DNA from 2 places in the Mycobacterium cajalii genome. Region 1 is predicted to be linked to the other one. Evidence: predicted binding sites of a transcription regulator. Region 1 holds the regulator's gene; the other holds the start of a gene.
What was found. The regulator HspR, encoded in region 1, represses chaperone genes until heat shock. The targets are predictions, from matches to a motif close to ANNTGAGTNNNNNNNACTCANNT.

Region 1 (14,965 bases):
ACGACCGGGAGTCCAAGTGAGCGACGGAAACCAAAAAGCTGAAGGCAACCAGGAACACGTAACGGTCACCGACAAACGCCGCATCGATCCCGAGACCGGCGAGGTCCGGCACACCTCTCCCGGCGCAGCAGCGCCGGGAGAGGGGCCGGCGGCCGGCTCACCGGGCGGGTCCGGCGAGGCGGAGACCAGGGTCGCCGAGCTGACCGCCGACCTGCAGCGCGTGCAGGCCGATTTCGCCAACTACCGCAAGCGGGCGCAGCGCGACCAGCAGGCCGCGGCGGACCGGGCCAAGGCCGGCGTCGTCAACGAACTGCTGGGCGTGCTGGACGATCTCGATCGGGCGCGCAAGCACGGCGACCTGGACTCCGGGCCGCTGAAGTCGGTGGCCGACAAGCTGGACAGCGCGCTGACCGGGCTGGGCCTGACGGCGTTCGGCGCCGAGGGCGAGGACTTCGACCCGGTGCTGCACGAGGCCGTGCAGCACGAGGGCGACGGTGCCGACGGCGCCAAACCGGTCATCGGCACGGTCATGCGCCAGGGCTACCGGCTCGGCGACCAGGTGCTGCGGCACGCGCTGGTCGCGGTCGTCGACACGGTCGCGGCCGGTGAAACCGGGCAGGACACGCACGATAACGGCCCCGGCTCCGGTGACTAGAACGCACAATCAGGACACAACGATCGGTGAGAGGAGGTGACGCGGCATGGCCCAGCGTGAGTGGGTCGAAAAGGACTTCTACAAGGAGCTTGGCGTCTCCTCTGACGCCAGTCCCGAAGAGATCAAGCGCGCCTACCGCAAGCTGGCGCGCGACCTGCACCCGGACGCGAATCCCGACAACCCCGCCGCCGGCGAACGCTTCAAGACGGTGTCGGAGGCCCACAACGTGTTGTCGGACCCTGCCAAGCGCAAGGAGTACGACGAGACGCGGCGGCTGTTCGCCGGCGGCGGGTTCGGCGGGCGCAGGTTCGAAGCCGGCAACTTCGGCGGGTTCGGCGCGGGCGGTGACGGCGCCGAATTCAACCTGAACGACCTGTTCGACGCCGCGGGCCGCAGCGGCGGCGCCACCATCGGCGACCTGTTCGGCGGCCTGTTCGGGCGCGGTGCGGCCGCCCGGCCCAGCCGGCCGCGGCGCGGCAACGACCTGGAGACCGAGACGGAGCTGGACTTCGTGGAGGCCGCCAAGGGCGTGGCGATGCCGCTGCGGCTGACCAGCCCGGCGCCGTGCACCAACTGCCACGGCAGCGGCGCGCGGCCGGGCACCAGCCCGAAGGTGTGCCCGTCCTGCAACGGGTCCGGCGTGATCAACCGCAACCAGGGTGCGTTCGGTTTCTCCGAGCCGTGCACCGACTGCCGGGGCAGCGGCTCGATCATCGAGCACCCCTGCGACGAGTGCAAGGGCACCGGGGTCACCACCCGAACCCGCACGATCAACGTCCGGATCCCGCCCGGGGTCGAGGACGGCCAGCGGATCCGGCTGCCCGGGCAGGGCGAGGCCGGGCTGCGCGGTGCCCCCTCGGGGGACCTGTACGTGACCGTGCATGTGCGCCCGGACAAGGTTTTCGGCCGCGACGGCGACGACCTGACGGTGACCGTCCCGGTCAGTTTCACCGAATTGGCCCTGGGCTCGACGATTTCGGTGCCCACGCTGGACGGCAAGGTCGGCGTGCGGGTGCCCAAGGGCACGGCCGACGGGCGCATCCTGCGGGTGCGTGGCCGGGGCGTGCCGAAGCGCGGCGGCGGCAACGGGGACCTGCTGGTCACCGTGAAGGTGGCCGTGCCGCCGAACCTGGAGGGCGAGGCCCAGGAGGCGCTGGAGGCCTACGCGGCCGCCGAGCGCTCCAGCGGCTTCAACCCGCGGGCCGGATGGGCGGGGAACCGCTGATGGCCGGGAGCGCGAGGAACCCGGAACGGGAGTCCCGGACGTTCCTGATCTCGGTGGCCGCCGAACTCGCCGGCATGCACGCACAGACCCTGCGCACCTACGACCGCCTCGGGCTGGTCCGGCCGCGCCGCACTTCCGGTGGGGGACGCCGTTATTCGGAGCGCGACGTGGACCTGCTGCGTGAGGTGCAGCGGCTCTCCCAGGACGAGGGGGTCAACCTGGCCGGGATCAAGCGCATCATCGAGCTGACCAACCAGGTCGAGGCGCTGCAGTCGCGGGTCAAGGAGCTGACCGACGAGCTGCTGACGTCGCGCGCCAGCCAGCGCCGCGACCTCGCGGTGCTGCCCAAGAGCACCGCGGTGGTGGTCTGGCAGCCCCGCAATCCCCGGGGCCGTTAGACGCGGATCGAGAACCGGGCCTGCGCCGGCTCGCCCGGTCGCGCACACCGGTAGCCGCCGCGGCGCAGTGCGTCGGTCGGTGCGGTCATCGGCTCGAAGCACACCACGTCCTCGGCGGGTGGGGCGAAGATCTGCGTGGCCGGATACCCACGCTCGAAGTGGACCTCCAGGCGCCGCCCGCCGCCGGACACCGCGAACACCGCACCCTCGGGTACCTGATCGTAGGCGTCGTCAAAACCCTTGTCGCCCAACAAAATTTCTTGCTCCGGCTGGAGTTCTGCTGAGCCGGTGGGCAATCCGCGTTCGTCGAGGGCCAGGTGTCGCAGCGGCGGGGTCTGGATCGTCCAGTCGCCACGCGCCACCCCGGGCAGATGCAGGTACGGGTGGAAGCCGAAACACAGCGGGACCGGGGTGTCGCCGGTCGCGGTGACCGTGGTGCTCACCGTCAGCGTGCGCCCGGCCAGCTGCGCCGACACCGTGAGCACGTGCGGATAGGGGAACCCGGCCAGCAGCCGCGGGTCGGCACCGACGTCGACCTCGGCGGTCAGCGCGTCGGCCGTTTGCGCCGTCACCCGCCAGCCCGGATAGGCGGCCATGGTGCCGTGGATGGGCAGCCCGTTGGGGTCGGCGCGCACCCCGTTCTCGCCCGGCGTCAGCCGCACCGTCGCGCCCTCGGCGCTGTAGGTGTCGCCGCCCAGCCGGTTCGCCCACGGGTACAGGATGGGGATGCCCATCGTCTTGCCGGCCTCGACGTAGGCGTCCAGGCCGCGGCGTTGGCCCAGCAGCTCCACCCCGTCGTCGGTCAGTGAGGTGCCGATCATGCCGGCTCCCGGCACGAACCGGGCGGCGAGGGGCGAGGACGGGTCGCGCAGTGTGACGGTGTGCATGCCCTACCTCGGTCGACCTCGACTCACCCGGACAGTGGGTCGTGCTGGATGCGTTCCGGCGGAGCGCCTTTGGCGATCAGGGCGGCCCTGGTGGCCCGCACCATGTCCGGTCCGCCGCAGATCAGGATCTGCCGGTCGCCCCAACCACCGTATCCGGTCACCACGTCGGGCAGCCGGCCCTTCTGATGCACGTGCAGGCCGCGGGGCGGGGTGCAGTCGGGATAGTCGGCGGCCCAGGGCGGGTCGGCGCCGTACTCCGACACCGGCGAGACCGACAGCCACGGATTGTGCGCCGCGACCTGCCACAGGGTGGGCAGGTCGTAGAGCTCGCAGCGGTAGCGGGCCCCGAAGAACAGGTGCACCCGCGGGTTGACCGCGTAGCGGCCCAGGTCCAGGATCAGCGCGCGCAGCGGCGCCAGCCCGGTGCTGCCGGCCACCATCAGCACGTCGCCGCCGTCCCGGTCGACGTGCAGCCCGCCGTGCGGGCTCGACAACCGCCACCGGTCGCCGGGACGGGTTTCCCCGACGACCGCGGTGCTGACCAGGCCGCCGGGGACCACGCGAACGTGGAACTCGATCAGCCCGTCCGGGTCGGCCGGGATGGCCGGGCTCAGGTAGCGCCAGCGGCGCGGGCACTGCGGGACCTGGGCGGTGACGTACTGGCCGGGGTGGTAGTCCATCGGGCGGTCCAGCTGCAGCCGCACGATCGCCAGGTCGCGGGAGGCCCGGATGTGCTCGACGACCGTGCCGTCCCACCAGGCGGGCCCCTCCTCGGCGTCGGCGGCACCGCTCATCACCCCGCTGATCAGGTTCAGCGACTGGCGCGCGGCCTCCGCGACGGGCCCGGTCCAGGCCTCGCCCAGGTGATCGCGCAGCGTGTCGTGCAGCGCCCGGCGCAGCGTCGCGTAGTGCGGCGCGGTGACCCCGTACTTGCGGTGGTCGCGACCGAGCTGGGCGAGGAAGGCCACCGGCTCCTCGGCGCGCCGCTCGACCAGCTCGCCGTAGACCCAGCGCAACGCCTGGGCGAAAGCGGCCCGCTGGCCTGCCATTTCGGCCGGGAACAGGTCGCGCACGGAAGTGTCGAGGGCGAACCAGTGGGTGTAGAACCGGTGGACGAGCGGGTCCTGCGCGATGGCGTCGCGCAGGACCCGCAACGCCTCGGGGTCCTCCAAGCTCACGGAGCCGAATTCTAGGCGCGCCGCGCCCCGGCGATCAGCCCTGCCGGACGGTGTTGGCGGTGCCGGCGTCGACGACGTCCGGCGAGCCCCAGTGGTAGGTCACCCGGTTGTCGGTTCCCGAGGTGCTCACGGCGTCGGCGCTGTCGACCGTGACGCGGTTCTCGTTTCCGGAGACGTTGAGGCTCGCGCAGTGGCCGGTGACCGTGATCGCGTTCGTCACCCCGCTCACCGACAGATAGCCGTTGTTGCAGGGGATCGTCTTGCGCGTGCCGGTGCCGCTGAGCTGTAACGTGCCCGCCCGGGGGACCGTCGTCGCGCGGGTCTCGTCGCGGCCGCGGTACTCGGTGCGGAACCCGTTGCCCGCCAGGCCGGCCAGTGCCAGCCAGCCGGTCACCAGGGCCAGCCAGCAGGCCATCCCCACCCGCAGGCGCGGCCGCAGCCGGCCGACCCAGTCGCCCGCTTCGTCGCGGTCGAGGTCGTAGGCGAACGACGTCACGCAGCGGGACCGCGCCGGGTTGCGGTCGTCGGCCAGGATCACCCCGTCGACGTATTCGCGGCCGCGCACGATCGCCTCGCCGCGGCGCCCGTCGAGGGTGTAGCGGACTTTGGTCTTGGCGTTCGGACCGCTCCACCGCCGGCGGGTGACGGTCCAGCCGCGCGCCAGCGGGAGGTGGACGTTGTACCACGTCGTCCCGCCGCGGTAGGTGGCGCGCGACAGCGCCTCCGCGCCGGTGACGGTCGCCGCCCGGCCCCACTTGAGCAGGACGAGGCGGACCCGCGCCTCCCACAGCTGCGTGGCGTAGACCCCCGCCAGGGTCAGCACCGCCACGACGGCGAACGCCTTGGGCAGCTCGATCCACAGCGCGACCGGTGCGACGGCGACCACGAACAGCGTCCACACGTACCACCACCGGAACGGCAGCAGTTCGGCCAGCCAGAAGGCCTTGGGGACGCGCCGCGGGGTGGGCGAGAGCCGCTGCTCGGGTTCGGGCGGCGGATTCATCGACGAAATCGTCCCACAACATTTAGACTTGAGCGGAACAGACTCAACCTTGACGGCGTTAGATATCGCGACAAGCATTTTGACCCGTAACCCGACCCGAACGGAGGCGTCGTGGACTCTTTCAACCCGACCACCAAGACCCAGGCTGCGCTGACCTCGGCGCTGCAGGCGGCCTCGTCCGCCGGCAACCCCGAGATCCGGCCCGCCCACCTGCTGATGGCCCTGCTGACGCAGGCGGACGGGATCGCCGCGCCGCTGCTGGAGGCGGTCGGTGTGGAGCCGGCGGCCATCCGCACCGAGGCCCAGCGCCTGCTGGACCGGCTGCCGCAGGCCAGCGGCGCCAGCGCGCAGCCGCAGCTGTCCCGCGAATCGTTGGCGGCCATCACCACCGCCCAGCACCTGGCCACCGAGATGGACGACGAGTACGTCTCCACCGAGCACCTGATGGTCGGCCTGGCCACCGGCGACTCCGAGGTGGCCAAGCTGCTGACCGGCCACGGCGTCTCACCGCAGGCGCTGCGCGAGGCCTTCGCCAAGGTGCGGGGCAGCGCGCGGGTCACCAGCGCCGATCCCGAGGCCACCTACCAGGCGCTGGAGAAGTACTCCACCGACCTGACGGCGCGGGCCCGCGAGGGCAAGCTCGACCCGGTCATCGGCCGCGACAACGAGATCCGCCGCGTCGTGCAGGTGCTGAGCCGCCGCACCAAGAACAACCCGGTGCTGATCGGCGAGCCGGGTGTCGGCAAGACCGCGATCGTGGAGGGCCTGGCCCAGCGCATCGTGGCCGGCGACGTGCCCGAGAGCCTGCGCGACAAGACCGTGATCTCGCTCGACATGGGCTCGATGGTGGCCGGCGCCAAGTACCGCGGCGAGTTCGAGGAACGCCTCAAGGCGGTGCTCGACGACATCAAGAACTCCGCCGGGCAGATCATCACGTTCATCGACGAGCTGCACACCATCGTCGGCGCCGGCGCCACCGGCGAGGGTGCGATGGACGCCGGCAACATGATCAAGCCGATGCTGGCCCGCGGCGAGCTGCGGCTGGTCGGGGCCACCACGCTCGACGAGTACCGCAAGTACATCGAGAAGGACGCCGCGCTGGAGCGCCGCTTCCAGCAGGTGCTGGTCGGCGAGCCGTCGGTGGAGGACACCGTCGGCATCCTGCGCGGGCTGAAGGACCGCTACGAGGTGCACCACGGCGTGCGTATCACCGACTCGGCGCTGGTCGCCGCCGCCACGCTGTCCGACCGCTACATCACCGCCCGCTTCCTCCCGGACAAGGCCATCGACCTGGTCGACGAGGCCGCGTCGCGGCTGAAGATGGAGATCGACTCGCGCCCAGTCGAGATCGACGAGGTCGAGCGCCTGGTGCGCCGCCTCGAGATCGAGGAGATGGCGCTGGCCAAGGAGGAGGACGAGGCGTCCAAGGAGCGGCTGGAGAAGCTGCGCTCGGAGCTGGCCGACCAGAAGGAGAAGCTGGCCGAGCTGACCACGCGGTGGCAGAACGAGAAGAGCGCGATCGACGTCGTCCGCGAGCTCAAGGAACAGCTCGAGGCGCTGCGCGGGGAGTCCGAGCGCGCCGAGCGCGACGGCGACCTGGCCAAGGCCGCCGAGCTGCGCTACGGGCGCATCCCGGAGGTGGAGAAGAAGCTCGACGCCGCGCTGCCGCACGCCGAGGCCCGCGAGAACGTGATGCTCAAGGAGGAGGTCGGGCCGGACGACATCGCCGACGTGGTGTCGGCGTGGACCGGCATCCCCGCCGGCCGCATGCTCGAGGGCGAGACCGCCAAGCTGCTGCGCATGGAGGACGAGCTGGGCCGGCGTGTGATCGGCCAGAAGAACGCGGTGACGGCGGTCTCCGACGCCGTGCGGCGGTCGCGGGCCGGGGTGGCCGACCCCAACCGGCCGACCGGGTCGTTCATGTTCCTGGGCCCGACCGGTGTCGGCAAGACCGAGCTGGCCAAGGCGCTGGCGGAGTTCCTCTTCGACGACGAGCGCGCGATGGTCCGCATCGACATGAGCGAGTACGGCGAGAAGCACTCGGTGGCCCGCCTGGTCGGTGCGCCCCCCGGCTACATCGGCTACGACCAGGGCGGTCAGCTGACCGAGGCGGTGCGGCGGCGCCCGTACACGGTGATCCTGTTCGACGAGATCGAGAAGGCCCACCCCGACGTGTTCGACGTGCTGCTGCAGGTGCTCGACGAGGGGCGGTTGACCGACGGGCAGGGCCGCACGGTCGACTTCCGCAACACCATCCTGATCCTGACGTCCAACCTCGGGTCGGGCGGCAGCGAGGAGCAGGTGATGGCCGCGGTGCGCTCGGCGTTCAAGCCGGAGTTCATCAACCGGCTCGACGACGTGATCGTGTTCCACGGCCTCGAGCCCGGCGAGCTGGTGGCCATCGTCGACATCCAGTTGGCGCAGCTGCAGAAGCGGCTGGCCCAGCGGCGGTTGCAGCTCGAGGTGTCCGATGCCGCCAAGAAGTGGCTGGCCCAGCGCGGGTTCGACCCGGTCTACGGCGCCCGGCCGTTGCGCCGGCTGGTGCAGCAGGCCATCGGCGACCAGCTGGCCAAGATGCTGCTGGCCGGCGACGTGCACGACGGGGACACGGTCGCGGTCAACGTCAGCCCCGAGGGCGACTCGCTGATCCTGGGCTGAGTGACTAGAACTGGACCTGCGGCGGCGCCTGCTGGCCTTCCGGCGCCTGGTAGAACGGCCGCTTGGTCACACCCGCCAGACCGGTGAAGAACACCCAGGGGATCGTCACCACCCGCCGGTTCAGGCTGGCCGCCGCGTCGTTGTAGTACTGACGCGCGAACGCCAGCTGGTTCTCGGTGTCGGCGAGTTGCTCCTGCAGCGCCAGGAAGTTGGCCGAGGCCTTCAGGTCCGGGTAGTTCTCGGCGACGGCAAGCACGTTGGCGATCGCCCGGTCCAGCCGCCCCTGCGCCCGCGCCTTCTCGTCGATGCTGCCCTCCGCCGTCGCCCGGGCCACACCCGCCCGGGCGGCGGTGACCTCTTCGAAGACCGATTTCTCATGCGCCGCATAGCCTTTGACGGTGTTGACCAGGTTGGGCACCAGGTCGGCCCGGCGGGTCAGCTGCACGTCGATCCCGCCGAGCGCCTCCTGGGCCTTGACGTCGAGACTGCGCAGCGTGTTGAACGCGACGACACCGAGCACTACCAGGCCCGCCAGCGCGGCCACGACGATGATGACGATGGTGCTACCCATTTGCTCTCCTAGCTCCTGCGGCCTGAGCCGAACCGATCTACCACGTGCCGCCCCCGCCGCCCCCGCCGCCGCCCCAGCTGCCGCCGCCGCTGCTGAAACTCGACCCGCCCGAGCTGGACGAGGAGCTCTGCGCACTCTTGTAGGCGCTGATCGACGCCGACACGGCGGAGTCGAAGCTGTCGAATCCGCCGGATGACGAGTACAGCGTCGCCGGGCGGGTGCCGGAAGAAACCGGATACCAGGCGGGGGCCGGGGGTTCGGACCCCGTGGCGGTCCGGTACTTGGCGGCCCACTTCTCGGCGGCGTCGAAGGCCACCGCGTAAGGGATGTAGGAGATGAACAGGTCTTTGCGCGCGGCGTAGTCGAAACGGTCCTCGGCGGACGGTGTGGTCAGCAGCCGCTCGAAGCCGGCGGCGCGCGACCACAGCCGCCGGCCCGACGGGGTGCGGCGGGTGCCCACGCCGCCGGCCAGCAGGCCGATGCCCCCGATCGCGAAGGCCGCGGGCGGCAGCCCCCACATGGTCCAGGTGAAAGCCCCCGCGAACCCGACGACGGCCAGCACCAGGGCTGCGACGACCAGCAGCCGACCGGCCCACTCGGCGGCCACGTTCACCATCAATCCCCGGGTGCGCGACCAGGATCGGCAACCGGCCTCGAGCCGTTCCCTGGCGTCCGCCAGTTTCTGGCCCGCCGTCTGACTGCCGGCGACGTTCAACGTCGCGCCGGCGGTGGTGACGCCCAGTGCCTCGCCCACCTCCCGCGTCACCGGGTCGACGGCCGCCCACTGCTCCGGGGTGCCGAGGCCGGCGACCTTCCAGTGCTTGGCTGTGGTCTTGTTCAGTCGCACCAGGCCCCGCTCGGCCATGTACAGCAGCGTGGCCACCAGCGCGTGGCCGCCGGCCTTCTCGTTGACGATGTAGGCGGTCTGGACGGGTCCGAGGCCTTCGGGCGGGACGTACAGCACCGGGGCCCCCGGGGCCGCCTCGCGCGACCGCCGGTCCCACAGGTAACCGCCGAGCCCGGCCAGCACCGACAGCAGCGCCACCGTCGCGGCGATCGGAACCGATCGGGAAAGGATCTTGTCGAAGCGCTCGGTCCACGGCAGCGTGGCCCGGTGCGGAAGCGGCACCTGCAGGTCGAGCCGCACGGTGACCGGGTTCTGCGGCGGCAGGGCCGCGGTGGTGACCGTGACGTGGTCGGTGCCCGCACCGGCGAGCACGCACGGGATGGACCCGGTCTCGTCCGCGGCGCACTGCACCAGCCCCGACGGACCGGGCAGGTCGATGCTCACGTGCGCGGCCGCGATCTTCATGGCCCAGAAGCCGACCACGTTGTAGTAGAACGACGCGGTCGGGGCGCTCGGGTTGGTCCCGGCGCGGTTGGTGAACTTCCCCGGCGCGGTCGGCGGTTTCACCAGCCCTCCGTCGACGGTGTACCTGATCGTGTAGGTGTGCGGACCCGGACTCACCGTCTCGTCGGGGTCGCCGATGCGGGCGACGTAGATGCCGCGCCGGTCGCGCCACTCGTAGCTCACCGGCACCGGCCGGTCGTCCAGGGTGATGCCGGTGATGGTGGGGACCATCCGCGCGTGCGGGTCGGTGGGGTCGGTGACCGGGAAGAACCGGAAGATGCCGTGCCGGCCGGCGCCCAGTCGCACCGTGAGCACCTCGGTGGCCGCGATGTGTCCGTCGGCGGCCACGCGATAGGTCGCGGCATAGTCGTCGATCTCCGACGACCAGTCGACCGCGCCCGGCCCGGGCTTCGGTGTGGCGCCGTGTGCGAGCGGCCACAACAAGCCGAGGCCCGACAGCGCGACGAGCACCATCGACGCGACCAGCTTCTTCATCGCACCGGGTTTCCTCCGCCCGAAGGTGTGCCGCGTGTTTGCTGCAATCGCAATGCGGCACGCGGATTCTCCCACGGGCGTGCCCGAATTACTTCCCGAAACCGTTTACTGGACTCGTGCGGGAACGCCGACCCCGCCGCGCGGGCGTGCCGTCACGCGCCTGATGCGCGGTTGTGACCTGGTGGCATTCTCCACTCCGGCCCAAGAGCAGATAACCTACTTGGGATGGTCCCCCTTTGGTTCACGCTGTCCGCCCTTTGCTTCGTCGGCGCGGGCGTGCTGCTGTACGTCGACATCGACCGGCGTCGCGGCCGCAGCCGGCGCCGCAAATCGTGGGCGCGGTCGCACGGGTTCGACTACGAGCGTGAGTCGACCGAGATCCTCAAGCGCTGGAAGCGCGGAGTGATGTCGACCGTGGGGGAGGTCGCCGCGCACAACGTCGTGCTGGGCCAGATCCGCGGCGAGGCGGTCTACATCTTCGACCTCGAAGAGGTGGCCACGGTGATCGCGCTGCACCGCAAGGTGGGGACCAACGTCGTGGTGGACCTGCGGCTCAAGGGGCTCAAAGAGCCGCGGGAGAACGACATCTGGCTGCTCGGTGCGATCGGGCCGCGGATGGTGTACTCGACGAACCTGGACGCGGCCCGGCGGGCCTGCGACCGGCGCATGGTCACCTTCGCGCACACCGCGCCCGACTGCGCCGAGATCATGTGGAACGAGCAGAACTGGACGCTGGTGGCCATGCCGATCGCCAGCACGCGCGCCCAGTGGGACGAGGGTCTGCGTACCGTGCGCCAGTTCAACGACCTGCTGCGGGTGTTGCCGCCGCTGCCGCAGGAGACCGCCTCGGAGTCGGGGGCGCCGGCGGGCCTGCGCAGTGCCTCGCCGAGCCGTCCGCTGATGCCGGCCGGCCGCGAGGAACTGCCGCCGCGGCGCGCGCAGCACGACGTGGCGGGCCTGGCCGGCCCGGACGTTCAAGCGGGCCGGCGCGAGCCGGAGCCCGTGCGCCGGGACCAGCCCCGCACCGAGGGCCGCCCCGAAGGCGTGCGCCGCCCGCCGCCACCGGTCAACGGCCGCGAGGCCTCCAACTACCAGCGCTGACCGCTGCCGGTCGCTCATGCCTCGCCCCGTAGCCCTGATCACCGGGCCCACGTCCGGGATCGGCGCGGGTTACGCGCGCCGCTACGCCGCCGCCGGCTACGACCTGGTGCTGGTCGCCCGCGACGTCGACCGGCTCGCCGCACTCGCGGCGGAACTGAAGACCGAGGCGGGCGGTGTCGACATCCTGCCCGCCGACCTGTCCGATGCGGCCGATCGCGACGAGGTCGTCGACCGGCTCGCCGGGGGAGTGCGGGTGTTGGTGAACAACGCCGGATTCGGCACGTCGGGGGAGTTCTGGGCGACGGATCCCACGCTGCTGCAGGCGCAACTGGACGTCAACGTCACCGCGGTGATGCAGCTGACCCGGGCCGCGCTGCCGGCCATGCTCGCCGCCGGTGCGGGCACCGTCATCAACGTGGCCAGCGTGGCGGGGCTGTTGTCCGGGCGGGGGTCGACCTACTCGGCGTCCAAGGCCTGGGTGGTGTCCTTCAGCGAGGGCCTGGCCGGTGGCCTGCGGGGCACCGGGGTCGGCGTGCACGCGGTGTGCCCGGGGTTCGTGCACACCGAATTCCACGAGCGGGCGGGACTCGACATGACCAGGCTGCCGTCGTTCCTGTGGCTCGAGGTCGACGACGTGGTCGAAAAGAGCCTCGCCGACATCTCCGCCGGCAAGGTGGTCAGCGTGCCCGGGCTGCAGTACAAGGCGCTCGTGACCGCGGGGCGGATGATCCCGCGGAACCTGGTGCGCGCGGCGGCAAGTCGGGTCGGGGGCGGCCGTGGACGAAGCTGACCGCGCGGAGCTGGCCGAGCTGGTCCGGCGCCTGTCGGTGGTGCACGGACGGGTCACGCTGTCGTCGGGCAAGGAGGCCGACTACTACGTCGACCTGCGCCGCGCCACATTGCACCACCGGGCGTCGGCGTTGATCGGCACCCTGGTCCGGCAGCTCACCAGCGACTGGGACTACGCGGTGGTCGGCGGACTGACCCTGGGCGCCGACCCGGTGGCGACGGCCGTCATGCACGCGTCCGGGCGGCCGATCGACGCGTTCGTTGTCCGTAAGGCAGCGAAAACCCATGGGATGCAACGACTTATCGAGGGCTCCGAAGTGACCGGGCGGCGGGCGCTGGTGGTGGAGGACACCAGCACCACGGGTAACTCGGCGCTGACGGCGGTGCATGCCGTCCAAGAGGCGGGCGGCGAGGTGGTGGGTGTGGCGACCGTGGTGGACCGCGCCACCGGCGCCGCCGAGGCCATCCGCGCCGAGGGGCTGTTGTACCGCAGCGTGCTGGGCCTTGCCGATCTGGGGCTGGGCCAGGCAGCAACGTGACTGATGCGCTGTAGATCCGGGCCGCCGAAGCGCGCCGCGGGTGTTTTCCTCGTCATCGCCGCCTGCCTGGCCGGCTGCTCGAGTTCCGCCCACCCCGTCCGTCCCTATGGCGCCGAAGGGGCGCGGCTCGGCGAGTCGCTGGCGTTGCTGGGCTGGAACATCGGGGTGTCGAACCTGCGCTGGTCCGAGGACTACGTGCTGATCGACGTCGACGCCGGCGTCGCGTCGCCCAACAGCCCGCACGCAAAACCGGAGGACGTCCGCTTCGGGCTCTACGGGGCGCTGGCGCACCCGCGGGAGGCCACCGCGCTGGGCAGCTGCGACAGCGCGGTCAGCAGCGGGCGGCAGATCCCCTCGCCGCTGTCGGCGCCGCCCGACCGGCTCACCGGCACCGTCTGCCTCGGGCCGCTGAAGGACCGGAGCCAGGTCCGCGGCGTGTACGCCTACTCGCCGCGCGACCGCATCCCCAAGACGTCGGCGGCCTACCCCGCGGCGTTCCCCGTGGGGCTGATGCCGACCAACGCCAACGACACCGGCCTGGTCGTCAAGACCGTCAACCTGTCGGCCTGGCACGCCGACGGCACCCCGGTGACCAAGGCGCAGCTCGGTGACCCGGCCGCGTTCACCGGCAACGGCTACATGCTGCTGGGGCTGGAGGCCACCGCCCTCGCGGACCGCTACCGCGACGACTCCGCCAAGCGCGGCGGCCCCATGATGCTGCTCGCCTCGCCGACCCTGCCCGCCCCGGGGCTGAACCCGGCCTGCTCCGCGTACGGGTCCTCGGTGCTGATCCTGCCCGACGCCTCGCTGGACGCGGTGCACGTCGACGCGTCGCTGTGCACCCAGGGCGACATCAACGAGGCGCTGCTCTACGCGACGGTCGCGGTCGACGGCACCCACGCCGGCGTGTGGACGCAGCGATGAACGAGCCCGGGCCCACCGAGTGGGGGGCGCCGGCCGCCGGCGTCGGGCCCTGGCCGGGCGAGCCGCCCGACGACCCCCGCTACGACCCGATCCTGTTGCGCGACGGCGACACCCGCAACGTCGTCGACGCCTACCGGTACTGGACCCGGGAGGCGATCGTCGCCGACATCGACACCCGCCGCCACCCGTTGCACGTGGCGATCGAGAACTTCGGCCACGACGCCAACATCGGCTCGGTGGTGCGCACCGCCAACGCCTTCGCGGTGCACACCGTGCACATCGTGGGGCGGCGGCGCTGGAATCGCCGCGGCGCCATGGTGACCGACCGCTACCAGCGGCTGTGCCACCACGACAGCATTGCGGAGTTGCTGGGCTTCGCGGCGGGCGCCGGGTTGAGCGTCGTCGCGGTGGACAACGTCCCGGGTTCGGTGCGCCTGGAAGAGGCCGCGCTGCCGTTGCGGTGCCTGCTGGTGTTCGGCCAGGAGGGGCCGGGCATCACCGGCGACCTGCGCGCCGGCGCGGCGATGACGGTCTCGATCGCCCAGTTCGGCTCGACGCGCAGCATCAACGCCGGGGTGGCCGCCGGGATCGCGATGCACGCCTGGATCCGGCAGCACGCCGACCTCGATCGCGCCTGGTGACAACCAGGATTCACGCTCAACTCCACAGCGTGACGTGCACCTTCGGCCGAAACCTCGTCACCCCGACGCCGGACCCGCGGATCATCGCCTGCGTGCACCGCGGTGTGGTGATGAAGCGCACCAGCTCCGACACGGCGGGCTGGCGGGCCGCCGGCGCCAGCGTCGCCGCGCACCATTCGCCCGAGCGGTCCAGCCCCGGCCCCTTGACGTGCACCAGCCGCCCGGCGGCCAGGTCCTTGGCCACCGCGAAGCCGATCGCCAGGCTCACCCCACCGACCCGCTGCACCTCCTCGAGCGCGGCGGCGTCGCTCTGGAAGATCCGCTGCTGTGACTCCGGAATCTCCAAGGCGCGCAACATGACCGCGATCTCACCGTCCACTCCGCCCGCCGACGGCCCCAGCATCCACTGCTGGGCACGCAGCGCTGCGGCCGTCGGAACACCTTTGGCCAGAGGGCTTTTCGGCCCGACGACGGCGATGATCTGATATTTCAGGAAGGCTCGCACGAAGATCGTCTCGTCCGAACCGACCGAACCGGCCGGGCCGATCGC
Region 2 (14,965 bases), 2.6 Mb from region 1:
CCGCCCGCGCCGATGCCCGCGCGGTGCGAACCTTCGGCAGGTGCGCGGCATCGATGCGATGGTCAACGAGCCGCCACATCGTCGTTGTCGAGGCCTTGGCCCCGAACGCATGCTCGCGATCTCCACACAACTGGCCGACCCCGTCGATGCAGTCCGCCCCGTCGGCTACCGCCGCGGCAAGATCGGCGAACACCGCACCCGGGGCATAGGTCCACGGCCCCTTGTAAGTATCGGCCAACACCGCCGTGACCTGCGCGGATAACCCGGTCAGATCGGCCAGTTCCCGCAACAGCCCCATCCCGGCGTGCGACACCACCCCGCGACCGTCCGCCGATACTTTCACCCGCCGCGCCACCGCGATACTCTTCACGTGCGAAGTGCCTTCCGCTCGCCATATGGAAACCTAGAGAATTCCCATTATGCGTTGCAGGACAGGCACTTTCGCGCATCAACACCCAGCTACTTCGGCATTCCGCGAAAAATCCGGGCTAGGTTCGGTCTATGACCGTCGACCCCAGGACACCGGTGTTGGTCGGCTACGGCCAGGTCAACCACCGCGACGAGATCGACCCGCAGCGGCGGTCCGTCGAACCGGTGGACCTGATGGCCGCCGCGGCCGGGCAGGCCGCCGAGGCCCGGGTGATCGAGGCGGTGGACTCCATCCGCGTGGTCAACGTGCTGTCGGCCCGCTATCGCGATCCCGGCCTGCTGCTCGGGCAGCGGATCGGCGCCGCGAACTTCACCACCCTGTACAGCCCGATCGGCGGCAACGTACCGCAGACGCTGGTCAACCAGGCCTGCCGGGACATTCAGCGGGGCAGCGCCGGGGTGGTGCTGCTCGCCGGCGCCGAGACCTGGCGCACCAGAACCGGGCTGAAGTCGCAGGGCGGCAGGCTGGTGTGGACGGTGCAGGACGAATCCGTGCCGATGGCGGAGGTCAGCGGCGAGGACGTCCCCATGGCCGGCGAGGCCGAGCTCAGGATCCGGCTCGATCGCCCGTCGTACGTCTACCCGCTGTTCGAGCAGTCGCTGCGCATCGCGGGCGGCGAGTCGATCGAGGACCACGCCGAGCGGATCGGGCGGCTGTGGGCCCGGTTCAACGCCGTCGCGGTCGACAATCCGCACGCCTGGATCCGCACGCCGATGACCGGCGAGGAGATCCGGCAACCCGGCCCGCGGAACCGCATGGTCAGCTGGCCGTACACGAAGCTGCTCAACTCGAACAACATGGTCGACCAGGGGGCCGCGCTGGTGCTGACCTCGGTGGAACAGGCAAGGCGCCTGCAGATCCCCGCCGAACGGTGGGTGTACCCGCACGCCGGCACCGACGCCCACGACACCCCGGCCATCGCCGAGCGCGACGAGCTGCACCGGTCGCCGGCCATCCGGATCGCCGGGGCCCGGGCGCTCGAACTGGCCGGGCTCGGCATCGACGACGTCGACTACGTCGACCTGTACTCGTGTTTCCCCTCGGCGGTCCAGGTCGCGGCGGGCGAACTGGGGTTGAGCATCGACGATCCGTCCCGCCCGCTCACCGTGACCGGCGGGCTGACCTTCGCCGGTGGCCCGTGGAGCAACTACGTCATGCACTCCATCGCCACCGCGGCCGAGCTGCTGGTGGCAAACCCCGGCCGGCGGGCACTGATCACCGCCAACGGCGGCTACCTGACCAAGCACAGCATCGGTGTGTACGGCACCGAACCGCCGGACGAATTTCGTTGGGAGGACGTCCAGGCGGCGGTGGATCGGGAACCGACCCGCAAGGGGTTGGTGGAGTGGGACGGCGTCGGGACCGTCGAGGCGTGGACGACACCGTTCGACCGGGAGGGACGGCCGGAGAAGGCCTTCGTGGCCGTGCGCACACCGGACGGGGCGCGCAGCCTGGCGGTGATCGCCGATCCCGACGCCGCGGCGGCGACCGTGCGTGAGGACATCGGCGGCGCCGAGGTCGCCGTCGCCGCGGACGGCAGCGCCACGCTGCGGTAATTGTCAACAGCATCGCAGCAGGCCAGGGCGCCGCGGATGCGGTAACGGTCGCGTAAGTGACGGCGACGTGCCTATTGTCGAATGTGACGTTGGGAGGGGTGAGCCCGGTGCAGATCCTGGTTACCGACGCCACCGGCGCAGTCGGGCGGCTGGTCGCGCGCCAGCTGCTCGCTGCCGGGCACAGCGTCACCGGTATCGCCGAGCGCCGGCACGCCGCCCTGGACCCGGGGGTGGAGTTCGTGCGAGCCCCGCTGAGCGACCCGGTGTTGCAGGATCTGACCGACGAGGCCGACGCCGTGATCCACCTGGCCCCGGTCGATCCCACCGCACCCGGGAACGCGGACATCGACGGGCTCGCCCGGGTGACCGACGCGGCGGCCCGCTCCGGGGCCCGCCTGCTGTTCGTGTCCCAGGCCGCGGGCCGGCCCGACCTGTACGAGCCGGCCGAGGCGCTGGTGGCCACGAGCTGGGGCCCGACGTTGGTGGTCCGCGCCGCCCCGCCCGTCGGCCGCCAACTCGACTGGACGGTGTGCCGCACCGTGGCCACGCTGCTGCGCGCCAAGGTCTCCACCCAGCCGATCCGGGTGCTGCACATCGAGGATCTGGTGCGTTTCCTGGTGTCGGCGCTGAACACCGACCGGACCGGTGTGGTGGACCTGGCCACCCCGGACACCATCAACGTGGTCACCGCGTGGCGGCTGCTGCGGTCGGTGACCTCGCGGTCGCGTCTGCATCGGCTCCGCGGCTGGCCGCAGCTGGCTCCTGAACTGGATATCTCCGCGGCGCAAGAGGATTGGATGTTCGAGTGCGGCTGGCAGGCGTTCGACACGATCGCCGACACCGCGCGCGGGCTCGTCGGCCGCCGGCTCGACGCCACCGGTGCGCCCGACCACGGGAGCCAATTGCCGCTGCCCGTCGAGGTTTTGCCGCGCCCGCCGGCCGACGAGTTGCCCAGCGCCGCACCGGAGGGCATCGAGGGCGAGTTCGACGACCGGATCGACCTGCGGTTCCCGGTCTTCAGCGCGAGCACTCTCGCCGAGGCACTGCCCGGGCCGCTGACGCCGATCACCTTGGACGTCCAGATGAGCGGCCTGCGCACGGCCGGCCGGGTGCTGGGACAGGTGCTCGCGCTCGGCGGCGTGGTCGGCGACGAGTGGGGGAGCCGGGCCGTCGCGGTGTTCGGTCACCGGCCCTACGTCGGGGTATCGGCCAACGCGCTTGCCGCCGAACAACTTCCGGGCTGGGACCGGGAGGCGGTCGTGCGGCGCACGCTGGCCGGCCGGACCCGGGTGCGCAACCTGCTGCCATTCGGCGAGCCGCAGTTGGCCCGCGGGGCGCTGGGCTCGGTCGCCAAAGCGGTCGTCGCGGCGCGGTCGCTGGCCCTGTTGCGCCACCTCAAGACCGACACGCAGGCCTACAGCGCGGCCGCCGGGGCGGAGCACCTGGACGCGGCGCAGCTGGCCGCACTGCCGGATTCCGCTGTGGTCGTTCGGGTTCCGCTGTTGCGGGACCGCATTCACCAGGGCTGGACCCTGACGGCGCTCTGGCTCATCGACACCGGCGTCACGGCGGCGGCGCTGGAACACACCCAGGCGGGCAGCAGTGTGTCCGGCATAGGCATGATCATGGAAAGCAACCGCATCGCAGCCGAAACCGCCGAACTGGCCGCGGTGCTGCGCGCCGACCCGCCGTTGTGCGCCCTGGCCCGGGAGGGCAACGTCGGCAGCATCCGCGCGTTGTCTCCTTCCACCGCAGCCAAATTCGATGCCGCCCTCGCGCGGATCGGGCACCGCGGGCCCGGCGATGCCGAACTGGCCGGGCGGGTCTTCGGCGACGATCCGGAGATGCTGCTGCGCACCGCCGCCCAGTTCGCCGCCGCCGCGCCGCACGACCCGACGGCATCCTCGGCGACCCTCGCGCAACGCCTCGCCGATGCCGCCCGCGGCTCGCGGGAACTGGCCCACGACACCACGCTGCGATTCACCCACCAGCTTCGGCTGACGTTGCGGGAGTTGGGATCTCGGCGTGTCAACGCCGACCTGCTCGACGTCGCCGACGACGTGTTCTACCTGACCTGCGACGAACTGGTCAGCGTCCCGGCCGACGCCCGGTTGCGGGTCAAACGCCGCCGGGCCGAACGGGACCGGTTGCAGGCCCAGCGCCCGCCGGAGGTCATCGACGGAAAGTGGGCGCCCGTCGATCAGGGCTCGGACTGCACCGACGCCCCGGCGGAGAACGACTGATCGCCTCCCGCTCAGCTCAGACGTCCGCGCAGGGTGAGCGCGTTGCGCACGGCGTGGCCGCCCAGGTCGTTGTTGAAGTACATCCACACGTCGCGGCCGTCGTCGTCCCATTCTGTTAGCTGCGCCGCCCACCGCCGCAACTCCGCTTCCGGATACGAGCCCGCATACATCGCGTCCGGGCTCGGCCCGTGCATCCGCACGTACACCAGATCCGCGGTGGCCCGAGGGATACACGGCAGACCGGCCCCGCTCATCACCACGTAGGCGGCCCGACGGCTTTCCAGCAGCGCGAACACCGCCGGGTCGTTCCAGGTGGGGTGCCGCAACTCGACGGCCACCCGGATCGACGCCGGCATGCCGCGCAGGAAGGCGTCCAGGCGCGCGTCATCGCGCTGCTGTCCGGGATGCAGTTGGACCAGCAGCACGCCGTGGCGGTCACCGAGCAGGTTCCAGCAGCGTTCGAACCGTTCGATCCAGGGTTCCGGCGAGGCCAGCCGGCGGTAGTGAGTGAGCCCGCGGTGCGCCTTGACCGACATGGCGAAGCCCGCGGGCAACTGATCGCGCCACGCCGCGAACGTCGAATCCTTCGGCCACCGATAGAAACTCGCGTTCAGCTCGACGGTGTCGAATACCTCGGCGTAGCGCGTCAACCGGCGTGCGGCCGGCAGGCCGGGAGGGTAGAGCACGTCCACCCAGTGGTTGTAGGACCATCCGGACGTGCCGATCCGAACGGTCACCGCCGGGTCAACCGGTCACCTGCCGGCGCACGTCGTCATCCAGCGACACCCTGACGAGCGCCGCCGCCAGCCGCGAACTGCTCCGCGGCGCAAGGCCTTTGAGCTTGCCGGGCGTGGCGGGCAAACCGAGCCTCTTTGCCGCACCGGTGGCGCGGTCGTCGTAATACGGCTGCACCCACGGCCAGACGTCTTGCACCTCGCGCAGGTAGATGTCGGCGCCGGTGTCGCCGATCCCCTTGAACTTCTTGAGCAGACGCTTTGCCGCGGCGGCGTCGTGCTCGCTGCGCTCGGCGAGCTCGCGCAGGTCACCGGAATAGTCGTCGCGCACCTTCTCGGCCATCTCGGTCAGCCGGGTGGCCGAGCTTTCGTCGTAGCGGGCGTAACTCGCTCTGCCGAACGCGTCGATCATGGTCTGGCGATCCGATGCCAGCACGGCCCGGGGCGTGCGCAGGCCGGCCTTGAACAGTTCCCGTGCGGCGCCCATGGCGATGGACGCATCGATCGGCTTGCTGGCGAGCATGCACAGCACCAAGAGCTGGAACAGCGGCATCGGCTTGTCTTCGAGCTTGATGTCGGCCTCGGCCGCATAGGTGGTCCCGGCGACCCTGAGCAGCCGGCGCGACACTTTCTTCGGCTCGTCCATACCGCGTCGCGTACCCGCACCGTGCCCGGGCAAACGACGCCGGTCATTTGGGCGGCAGGCCGCGCGCGGTCCGCACGCCGGCGCCCTCGACGCGCAGCCAGCCGCGAGTTTCCCGCCCGGCCATCACCATGGGGCCGACATGTGCGCGCCCCGCCAGTTGGTCGGTGTCGCCCGGCGGCACCCGCACCAGCAGCCCACCCTGGCCGCTGACGGCCACGCACATGTTTCCGTCGATCAGGAACGCCAGACCGCCGAACATCCGTTTCTCCTCGATACCGCGCTCGGCGCCGAGGAGTTCGCGGATCCTGTCGGCCAGGTCCTCGTCGTAGGGCATGGGCGGGTCTCAGTCCAGATCGACCCGGATGGTCAGCAGGTCGCTGCCCATCAGGCGCACGACCGCGCTGTTGAGGCGGGGCAGGTTCCCCAGCCGCTGCACCGGGTCGTCGTCGGGTAACAGGTGAGCCGTTCCGTTGCGCCATTCACCGCCGAGGCGCACCCGGACGGCCGGGTTGGCCGTGATGTTGCGGACGTAGTCCGAATGCTCGCCGTGTTCGGAGACCATCCAGAAGCGGTCGTCCTCGACGCGCCCGCCGACGGCGGTGCGCCGGGGCTTTCCCGGTGTGCGGCCGGTCGTCTCGATCATGGTCACCGGCAGCTGCCGGCCCACCGGGTTGACCACCAGCCGCTGCACGCGATGCACGATCTGCCGTTTGAGGTTCACGGCATCATTGAACGCCGGGCGTGACGCTGATGTCACGCCCGGCGGTCGGATCAGGCCGCCTGCGCCGCGATCCCGGTCACCGGTTCGAGCGCCTGCGCGACGATCTCGGCGACGTCGACCATCGGCCGCACGTCCAGGGTTTCGAGCACCTCGGCGGGCACGTCATCGAGGTCCGGCTCGTTGCGCGCCGGGATGAAAACAGTTGACAGGCCGGCGCGTTGGGCGGCGAGCAGCTTCTGCTTCACCCCGCCGATCGGCAGCACCCGTCCGTTCAGGGTGACCTCGCCGGTCATGCCGACGTCGGAGCGGACCTGACGTCCGGTGGCCATCGACACCAGCGCGGTCACCATCGTGACGCCGGCCGACGGGCCGTCCTTGGGCACCGCGCCGGCGGGCACGTGCACGTGGATGCGCCGGTCCAGCGCCGACGGGTCGACGCCCAGCTCGGCGGCGTGCGATCGCACGTAGGACAGCGCGATCTGTGCCGACTCCTTCATCACGTCGCCCAACTGGCCCGTCAGAACCAGCGCGGACTCGCCGGCCTTCTCCGATCCAGTGGCGCCGGCTTCGATGTAGAGGACGTCGCCGCCCAGGCCGGTGACGGCCAGGCCGGTGGCCACACCGGGCACCGCGGTCCGTTCGGCCGACTCGGGGGTGAACCGCGGGCGGCCCAGGTAGTCGACGAGATCCGGCTCGTCCAGGATTTTCCGGTCCTCGGGCCCGCCGTCGGCGATCTTCGTCGCCACCTTGCGCAGCGCCTTGGCCAGCAGCCGCTCGAACTGCCGCACCCCCGGTTCGCGGGTGTAGTCGGCGGCGATCTTGCGCAGCGCGGCGTCGGTGACGGTCACCTCGTCGTCGCTCAGCGCCGCCCGGTCCCGCTGCCGGGGCAGCAGGTAGTCGCGCGCGATGGCCACCTTGTCGTCCTCGGTGTAGCCGTCGATCTCCACCAGCTCCATGCGGTCCAGCAGCGCCGACGGGATGTTCTCGATCACGTTGGCGGTGGCCAGGAACACGACGTCGGATAGGTCCAGGTCCAGGTCCAGGTAGTGGTCGCGGAAGGTGTGGTTCTGCGCCGGGTCGAGGACCTCGAGCAGCGCCGCGCTCGGGTCACCGCGGTAGTCGGAGCCGGCCTTGTCGATCTCGTCCAGCAGCACAACGGGATTCATCGAACCCGCCTCGCCGATCGCGCGCACGATGCGGCCCGGCAAGGCACCCACGTAGGTGCGCCGGTGCCCGCGGATCTCCGCCTCGTCGCGCACCCCGCCCAGGGCGACGCGCACGAACTTGCGGCCCAGCGCCCGCGCGACGCTCTCGCCCAGCGACGTCTTGCCGACGCCGGGCGGACCGGCCAGCACCATCACCGCGCCCGAGCCACGCCCGCCGACGACCTGCAGCCCGCGCTGGGCCCGGCGCGCACGCACGGCCAGGTATTCCACGATGCGGTCCTTGACGTCGTCCAGCCCGTGGTGGTCGGCGTCCAAAACCTCCCGCGCGGCCTTCAGGTCGGTGGAGTCGTCGGTCTTGACGTTCCACGGCAGGTCCAGCACGGTGTCCAGCCAGGTGCGGATCCAGCCGCTCTCCGGGCTCTGGTCGCTGGAGCGTTCCAGCTTGCCGACCTCGCGCAGCGCGGCCTCGCGCACCGTGTCGGGCAGGTCGGCGGCCTCCACCCGGGCCCGGTAGTCGTCCGAAGCGTCCGCCTCGTCCTCGCCCAACTCCTTGCGGATGGCCGCGAGCTGCTGGCGCAGCAGGAACTCCTTCTGCGTCTTCTCCATGCCCTCGCGCACGTCCTCGGCGATCTTGTCGTTGACCTCGACCTCCGCCAGGTGCGTGCTCGTCCAGTCGATCAGGACGCGCAACCGCTCGGCAACGTCCACGGTTTCCAGCAGCTGCCGCTTCTGCGCGGCGCTCAGGTAGGACGCGTAGCCGGAGGTGTCGGCCAGGGCCGAGGGGTCGGTCAGGCCGTTGACGTAGTCGACGATCTCCCAGGCCCCGCGCCGCTGCAGCATGGCCAGCAGCAGCTTGCGATACTCCGCCGCCAGGGCCTTGACCTCGTCGGTGGGCTCAGCCGGGGCGACCTCGGTCACCTCGACCCATACCGCCGGGCCCGGCCCGGAGGCCCCCGCCCCGATCTGGGCGCGGCGCTCACCGCGCACGACGGCGGCGGTGCCGCCGCCGGCGACGCGGCCGACCTGCAGAATCTTGGCGATCACCCCGTACGAGGGGTACCGGTCCTGCAGCCGGGGCGCGATCAGCAGCTGCCCCGACTCGCTGGCCTGGGCGGCGTCGATCGCCGCGCGTGCGGCCTCGTCGAGCGCGATCGGCACCGCCATTCCGGGCAGCACGATCGTGTCGGTGACGAACAGCACCGGAACGGACATGGCGTCGGCCATCGAATCCTCCAAAAGTTGAGTCTGTTACGCTCAACCCCGGTCGGCCGCCGGTTTGTTCCCGGCACGGCCCACTTCGCTCGGCGTGATGCCGCACACCGCAACGTCGAGCAGGGGTGTATACGAGAGGACCGCTGAGCCGCATAATCGGCCTGTGGCACTGTCACGCCCCGCCCTGTCGTCGCTCGATCCGCAAATCCTCGAGTCCGCGGCCAGGGACCTCGCAACCACCGGCGCGATCTCGTTCCTCGTCGGCGAGGACGCCGTCACGTACGCCGTCGACGGGCCGACGATCCGTGTCGACGACGGGCAGCCCACCGGCGACACCGTCGTGCGCCTGTCGCGGCAAGCCTGGGACGACATGGCCGGCCAGGTCCGCACGATCATGAACCTGTTGCTCAGCGACGACCTGGCCTTCGACCGGGGCGGGTTCGAGCAGCTGGCCGACTGGGACCCGGTGCTGCGCTACCTGCACGCCGGCATCCCGCCCTACGATCCGGCGCGAACCGACCTCCAAGGGCGTGACCCGTTCGCCGCTTACACCCTGGACGCCGAGGACGCCGAACTGGCCGCGCAGCTGCGCACGATGGGTTACCTGCACGTCAAGGGCGTCTTCACCGGCGCGGAGATGGAGGCCGCCGACCGCGAGGTCGACCGCCTCGCCGCGGCCGCCCGCCCCGGGGACGACCTGTCGTGGTGGGTCACCGGCGAGGACGGCGACGGCGTCCTGTGCCGCCTGGTGTACGCGACGCTGCGCTCGCCGGTTCTCGCGGCCCTCGAGGGCGACCCGCGGGTGCGCAGGCTGGGCACCCTCCTCGACCCCGCGCTGCGCGCCGCGCCCGACCGGATGGAGGGCAGCGCGGTGCTGCTCAAGGTGCCGGGCAACACCAGCGGGCTGTCCAACATCCCGTGGCACCAGGACTGCGGGATGGGCGGGCACGCCATCATGTGTCCCACGCTCAGCGTCGGAATCCAGCTCACGGGTTCGGATTCCTCGACCGGCAACCTTCAGGTCGTTCCCGGCAGTCACGGTCAGGCGATCCACTACCGGTGGCAGCAGCGGCTCCCGGGGGTGCCGGTCGTGAGCATCGACACCGCCCCCGGCGACGTCACCGTGCACGTCCAGGACCTGATGCACGCCTCGCCGCGGCCGACCGGCGCCGGCGGGCGCCGCACCATGTACGTCGCGCACTACCCGCCGGCGCTGTGGGAGCACGTCGGGCCGGGCCAGGCCTACAACGACCTGGTGCGCAACCGCACCGAACAGGTCGCGCGCCTGCGGTAGCCCTCACGACGCGACGGGCCCCAGCCGCCGCAGTTGCGTCACGTGCCGGGGCGAAAGCTCCTCGAGGCAGGTGACTCCGAGCAGGCGCATCGTGCGCAGCACCCCTTCTTCGAGGATCTGTATCGCGCGGGCCACGCCGGCCTCGCCGCCGGCCATCAGGCCGTAGAGGTAGGCCCGCCCGACCAGGGTGCACCGCGCGCCCAGCGCGATCGCGGCCACGATGTCGGCGCCGGCCATGATGCCGGTGTCCATCAGGATCTCGGTGTCCTTGCCGAATTCGCGTGCCACCGCGGGCAGCAGGTGGAAGGGCACCGGCGCGCGATCCAGTTGCCGGCCACCGTGATTGGACAACACCATGCCGTCGACGCCGCGCTCGACCACGGCGCGCGCGTCGTCGAGCGTCTGGATCCCCTTGACGACGAGCTTGCCCGGCCACCGCGCCTTGATCCACTCCAGGTCGTCGAAGGTGAGGCTGGGGTCGAACATCGTGCTCAGGTACTCACCGACGGTGCCCGGCCAGCGATCCAGCGACGCGAACGCCAGCGGCTCGGTGGTCAACAGGTCGAACCACCATTTCGGGTGCGGCACCGCGTCGAGCACGGTCCGCAGCGTCAGGGTCGGCGGGATCGTCATCCCGTTGCGGTTGTCGCGCAGCCGTGCGCCCGCGGCCGGGACGTCCACGGTGACCAGCAGCGTGTCGAAACCGGCGTCGGCCGCGCGCTGCACCAGCGCCATCGAGCGGTCGCGGTCGCGCCACATGTAGAGCTGAAACCACTTGCGGCCCTGCGGTGCGGCGGCCACCAGATCTTCGATCGCGCAGGTGCCCAGGGTGGACAGCGAAAACGGGATCCCGGCCTCCGCGGCCGCCCGCGCGCCGGCGATCTCGCCCTCGGTGTGCATCAATCGGGTGAACCCCGTCGGCGCGATCCCGAACGGCAGGGCCGCCGGCCGGCCAAGGACATCCCGGGCCGCCGTCACGTTGCTGACGTCCCGCAGGATGGTCGGGTGAAACTCGATGTCGCGGAACGCTTGTCGCGCCCGCTGAATCGACAGCTCCTCCTCGGCGGCGCCGTCGGTGTAGTCGAACGCCGCCTTCGGGGTGCGGCGCGCGGCGAGGCGGCGCAGGTCTTCGATGGTGTAGGCGGCGTCGAGGCGGCGCCTGGTGCGGTCGAACTCGGGCCGCTTGAACTTGATCAGCGGCGCCAGGTCGCGGACCCTGGGCACCCGTCGCTTGACCGCCATGCCTACCAGTGTGCAACCGGCCGCCCGGGCGTGGCGCCGCCCACCCCGACCACCGCGACTACCATGCGCGTCATGAGTGCTACGACCGCGCGGATCGGCACGATGGCGAGCGAGGCGATCGACCTGCTGATCGGCGCGGTCGACCGGATCCCGCCCGAAAGCTGGGACCGGCCGTCCAACATGGCGGGCTGGAGCCTGCGGGAACTGGTCGGCCACGCCACCGGCAGCGCGGCGAAGATCGTCGCCCACCTCGAGGGCGGGGAAGTGAGCCGCGTCCCCTCGGAGCCGGCCGACTGGCTCTGCGAGGACCCGCCGGCGCGGCTGCGCGAGCTGGCGGCCCGGATGCGCGACGCACTGCCGCGCGCCGACTGGGACGCGCCGCGGCCCTCGCCCGAAGGGCAGGTTCCGCTGCACCGGGCGCTGGTCTACCCCGTCTCCGACCTGGCGCTGCACAGCTGGGACGTGGACCGCTCCCAGGGCCGACTCGTGGAATTGCCCGACGACCTGCTGGCCCTGTGCCGCGAGCTGGCCGAGGCGCTGCCCGAGCAGGCGCTGCGCCGCCCGGGCGGGTTCGGCCCGGCCCAGTCGGCGCCGCCGGACGCCACGCCGACCGCGCGGCTCATGGCCTTTCTCGGGCGTTCGGTCGACTGAGAGGGCAGTCTGGCAGCCATGGAATCAGCACCCGACCCCTACAACCTCAAACGCTTCGTTCAGGCGCAAGCACCGGTCTACCGCAGCGTCGTCGAGGAATTGCGCGGTGGGCGCAAACGCACGCACTGGATGTGGTTCGTCTTCCCGCAACTGCGCGGCCTGGGCTCCAGCGAGATGGCGCAGCGCTACGGGATCTCCTCGCTGGGGGAGGCCCGCGCTTACCTGCGGCGCAACCCGCTGGGGGCACGCTTGCGCGAGTGCGCACGACTGGTCAACGGGATCCAGGGCCGTTCGGCCACCGAAATATTCGGTTCGCCCGACGACCTCAAGCTGTGTTCGTCGATGACGCTGTTCGCCGCCGCCACCGACGACAACGAGGAGTTCGTCGCGCTGCTCGACAAGTACTACGACGGCCGGCGGGATCGATCGACGCTGGAACGGCTGGGGTCCGGCTAGGCGCGGCTCAGGATCCGCCACCCGTGTGGCTCGACCACCACCTCGTCGACGACCTCCAGCGGCGGCGCCGACGAGCCCGCCTCCACACGCGCGCGCCCGCCGCCCAGTTCGTCCGCCGCCAGGCTCAGCGGCTCGTCGTCGAGGTTGAGCACGACCAGCAAAGCGTCGTCGCCGCTTCGCGTCTCGTAGATGTAGTGCAGATTGGACAGCCGCACCGCGCTCGTCGATGCCGCGTGCAGCCACGGGTGGCGGCGGCGCAGACCGAGCAGATATTGGTGCAAGCCCCACACCTCGGCGCCGAAGGCATCCAACGGCAATGGGGGAGAGCCGAACTCGGGACGCACCGCGTCGTCCCCGCCGAACCGCTCCTCCTTGACGCCGCGGAAACCCAGCTCGTCGCCGGCGTACACGCTGGGCACGCCGCCGATGGTGAGCAGGACCACCAGCGCGTGGGCCAGGTGCTCGCGCCGCTCGATTTGGCTGGCGATGCGCGTGACGTCGTGGTTGCCGACGAACGTCAGCGGGGCGAAGCGGGCCAGGAACTCGTTGTGCCGCTGCAACGCCCAGTCCAGCTCGAAGAAGTTGCCGTCGTTGAGGCTGCTCCAGATCGCCTTCCACAGCTCGTACTGGGTGGCCGAGTCGAACCCGGCCTCCTCGACCACCGCGGCGTAGTCGCCGTGGATGAGCTCGCCGACGAACCACGCGTCGGGGTAGCGTTCGCGCACGCGTGGCAGCGTTGTGGCCCAGAAGCGTTGTGGCACGGCGTAAGCCGCGTCGAGCCGCCAGCCGTCCGCGCCCCGGCCCAGCCAGTGGGCCATCACGCCGACGGTGTAGTCGACCACCTCGGGGTTGTCGTGGTTGAGGGTGACGAGCCCGGAGTGGCCCTCGAAGGTGTGGAAACGGCCCGGACGGCCGCGGAACCAGCGGGCCGCGGCCTCGTCGTTCTGGGCCTCGCGATACTTCGGGAAGTCCACGCCCACATGGTTGAACACGCCGTCGAGCAGCACCCGCAGCCCACGGCGATGTGCTTCGGCGACAACGTAGTCGAAGTCGGCGTCGTCCCCGAGCCGGGGATCTATGCGGTAATGGTCGGTGGTGTCGTACCCGTGGGTGCGCGAGGCGAAGATCGGCCCCAGCGCCACCCCCGATGCCCCCAGCGCGATGGCGTGGTCGAACCAGTCGACGAGCCGCCGCAGCCGGTGTTGAGCCGGCTGCGGCGGCTCACCTGACGTGGGGTACGCACCGACGAAACCCAGCGGGTAGACCTGCCACCAGATCGCGTGGCCCACCCAGGCGGGTCCCGTCACGAGACCACGATCAGCCGACACCGGCCAGCGTCTCGGTGGCGATGATCGCCTGCGCCACACCGGAGATGATCGCGGCCACCTTCAACGCCTCCTGGATGGCCTCCCGGCCCATTCCCGCCTCACGCAGCGTGTGCTCGTGGGAGGCAACACAGTCCGGGCAGCCGTTGATCGTCGACACCGCGAAGCACCACAGCTCGAAGTTCGCCTTCGCCACGCCGGGATTGGCGATGATGTTCATTCGCAATCCCGCACGCAGGTCGTCGTACTTGCCCTCGAGGAAGCCCCGACCACGGTAGAACACGTTGTTCATGCCCATGATCGAGGCCGCCCCGAGTGCCGCATGGTATGCCTCGGCGGACAAGGTGTCGGCCGCTTCGGCACCGATCTCGGCCAACACCTGGGTGTTCCGGGTCGCCGCGGCGCTGGCCAGCAGCGTGCCCCACAGCTGTTCCTCGTTGAGCTCCGTGCTGCGCGCGATGGAGCCGAGGTTGAGCTTGAGGTCCTTGGCGTACTCGGGCAGCGCGTTCTTGAGGTTTTCGACGCTCATGTCGTCTCCTGACAGACTGTTCGGGGCGGAATCGGGCACCGATCAGGCGGATGCCTTGAGCAGCTCGGCGGCGTTCAGCGTCGGGTCGCCCTTGCGCCAGTTGCAGGCGCACAGCTCGTCGGACTGCAGCGCGTCCAGGACCCGCAGCACTTCCTCGACGTTGCGGCCCACGGATCCCGCGGTCACGGAGACGAACTGGATCTCGTTGTTGGGGTCGACGAGGAACGTGGCCCGGTCGGCCACACCGTCGGCGTTGAGCACTCCGGTCGCCAGGCACAGCTCCCGCTTGATGTCCGAGAGCATCGGGAAGGGCAGCTGCTTGAGGTCCTCGTGCTGCGCGCGCCAGTTGAAGTGCACGAACTCGCTGTCGATCGAGGCCCCGAGCACCTGGGCGTCGCGGTCCGCGAATTCGTCGTTCAGCTTGCCGAACGCCGCGATCTCGGTGGGGCACACGAAGGTGAAGTCCTTCGGCCAGAAGAAGACCACACGCCACTTGCCGGGGTGGTCGTCGCTGCTGATGGTGGTGAAGTAGTCGCCGGGATCCTGGGCATCCACCTTCGACAGGTCACCGGGAATCAGCGCGGTGAGCTGGTAGGTGGGGAACTGGTCGCCGATCGTCAGCAATGACATAACGCTCCTTTGGCTGGGTGTCGCAATGGGGTTTGGGGGTTTTCTGTCTCCATGTTGCCGTCACAGGACTGTGAAGTAAAGGTGATTTTTCACACTATACTGATAAGCATGACCGATAAGAATTATCAGC

Region 2: a site for HspR is predicted at 8,734-8,756, ahead of lon (endopeptidase La). Genes of this name have one in related genera too.

Annotation. Positions count from the first base shown of each region.
Region 1 covers NZ_CM141436.1:594,762-609,726, forward strand. The annotation lists gene dnaK (molecular chaperone DnaK) at 1-20, shown strand, start outside; gene grpE (nucleotide exchange factor GrpE) at 17-655, shown strand; gene dnaJ (molecular chaperone DnaJ) at 702-1,880, shown strand; gene ACJ512_RS02875 (heat shock protein transcriptional repressor HspR) at 1,880-2,278, shown strand; gene ACJ512_RS02880 (aldose 1-epimerase) at 2,275-3,165, opposite strand; gene ACJ512_RS02885 (FAD-binding oxidoreductase) at 3,189-4,343, opposite strand; gene ACJ512_RS02890 (DUF3060 domain-containing protein) at 4,378-5,346, opposite strand; gene clpB (ATP-dependent chaperone ClpB) at 5,458-8,004, shown strand; gene ACJ512_RS02900 (LemA family protein) at 8,009-8,575, opposite strand; gene ACJ512_RS02905 (DUF2207 domain-containing protein) at 8,613-10,421, opposite strand; gene ttfA (trehalose monomycolate transport factor TtfA) at 10,647-11,522, shown strand; gene ACJ512_RS02915 (SDR family NAD(P)-dependent oxidoreductase) at 11,539-12,312, shown strand; gene pyrE (orotate phosphoribosyltransferase) at 12,299-12,850, shown strand; gene ACJ512_RS02925 (hypothetical protein) at 12,854-13,774, shown strand; gene ACJ512_RS02930 (TrmH family RNA methyltransferase) at 13,771-14,415, shown strand; gene ACJ512_RS02935 (LysR family transcriptional regulator) at 14,432-14,965, opposite strand, start outside.
Region 2 covers NZ_CM141436.1:3,152,993-3,167,957, forward strand. The annotation lists gene ACJ512_RS14975 (IS1380 family transposase) at 1-370, opposite strand, end outside; gene ACJ512_RS14980 (acetyl-CoA acetyltransferase) at 502-1,986, shown strand; gene ACJ512_RS14985 (NAD-dependent epimerase/dehydratase family protein) at 2,094-4,229, shown strand; gene ACJ512_RS14990 (DUF72 domain-containing protein) at 4,241-4,966, opposite strand; gene ACJ512_RS14995 (HhH-GDP family DNA glycosylase) at 4,974-5,609, opposite strand; gene ACJ512_RS15000 (TfoX/Sxy family protein) at 5,653-5,943, opposite strand; gene ACJ512_RS15005 (nitroreductase/quinone reductase family protein) at 5,953-6,366, opposite strand; gene lon (endopeptidase La) at 6,381-8,720, opposite strand; gene ACJ512_RS15015 (phytanoyl-CoA dioxygenase family protein) at 8,872-10,002, shown strand; gene ACJ512_RS15020 (alpha-hydroxy acid oxidase) at 10,006-11,244, opposite strand; gene ACJ512_RS15025 (TIGR03086 family metal-binding protein) at 11,317-11,895, shown strand; gene ACJ512_RS15030 (DUF1810 domain-containing protein) at 11,914-12,351, shown strand; gene ACJ512_RS15035 (alpha-amylase family protein) at 12,348-13,658, opposite strand; gene ACJ512_RS15040 (alkyl hydroperoxide reductase) at 13,669-14,205, opposite strand; gene ACJ512_RS15045 (peroxiredoxin) at 14,248-14,835, opposite strand; gene ACJ512_RS15050 (hydrogen peroxide-inducible genes activator) at 14,944-14,965, shown strand, end outside.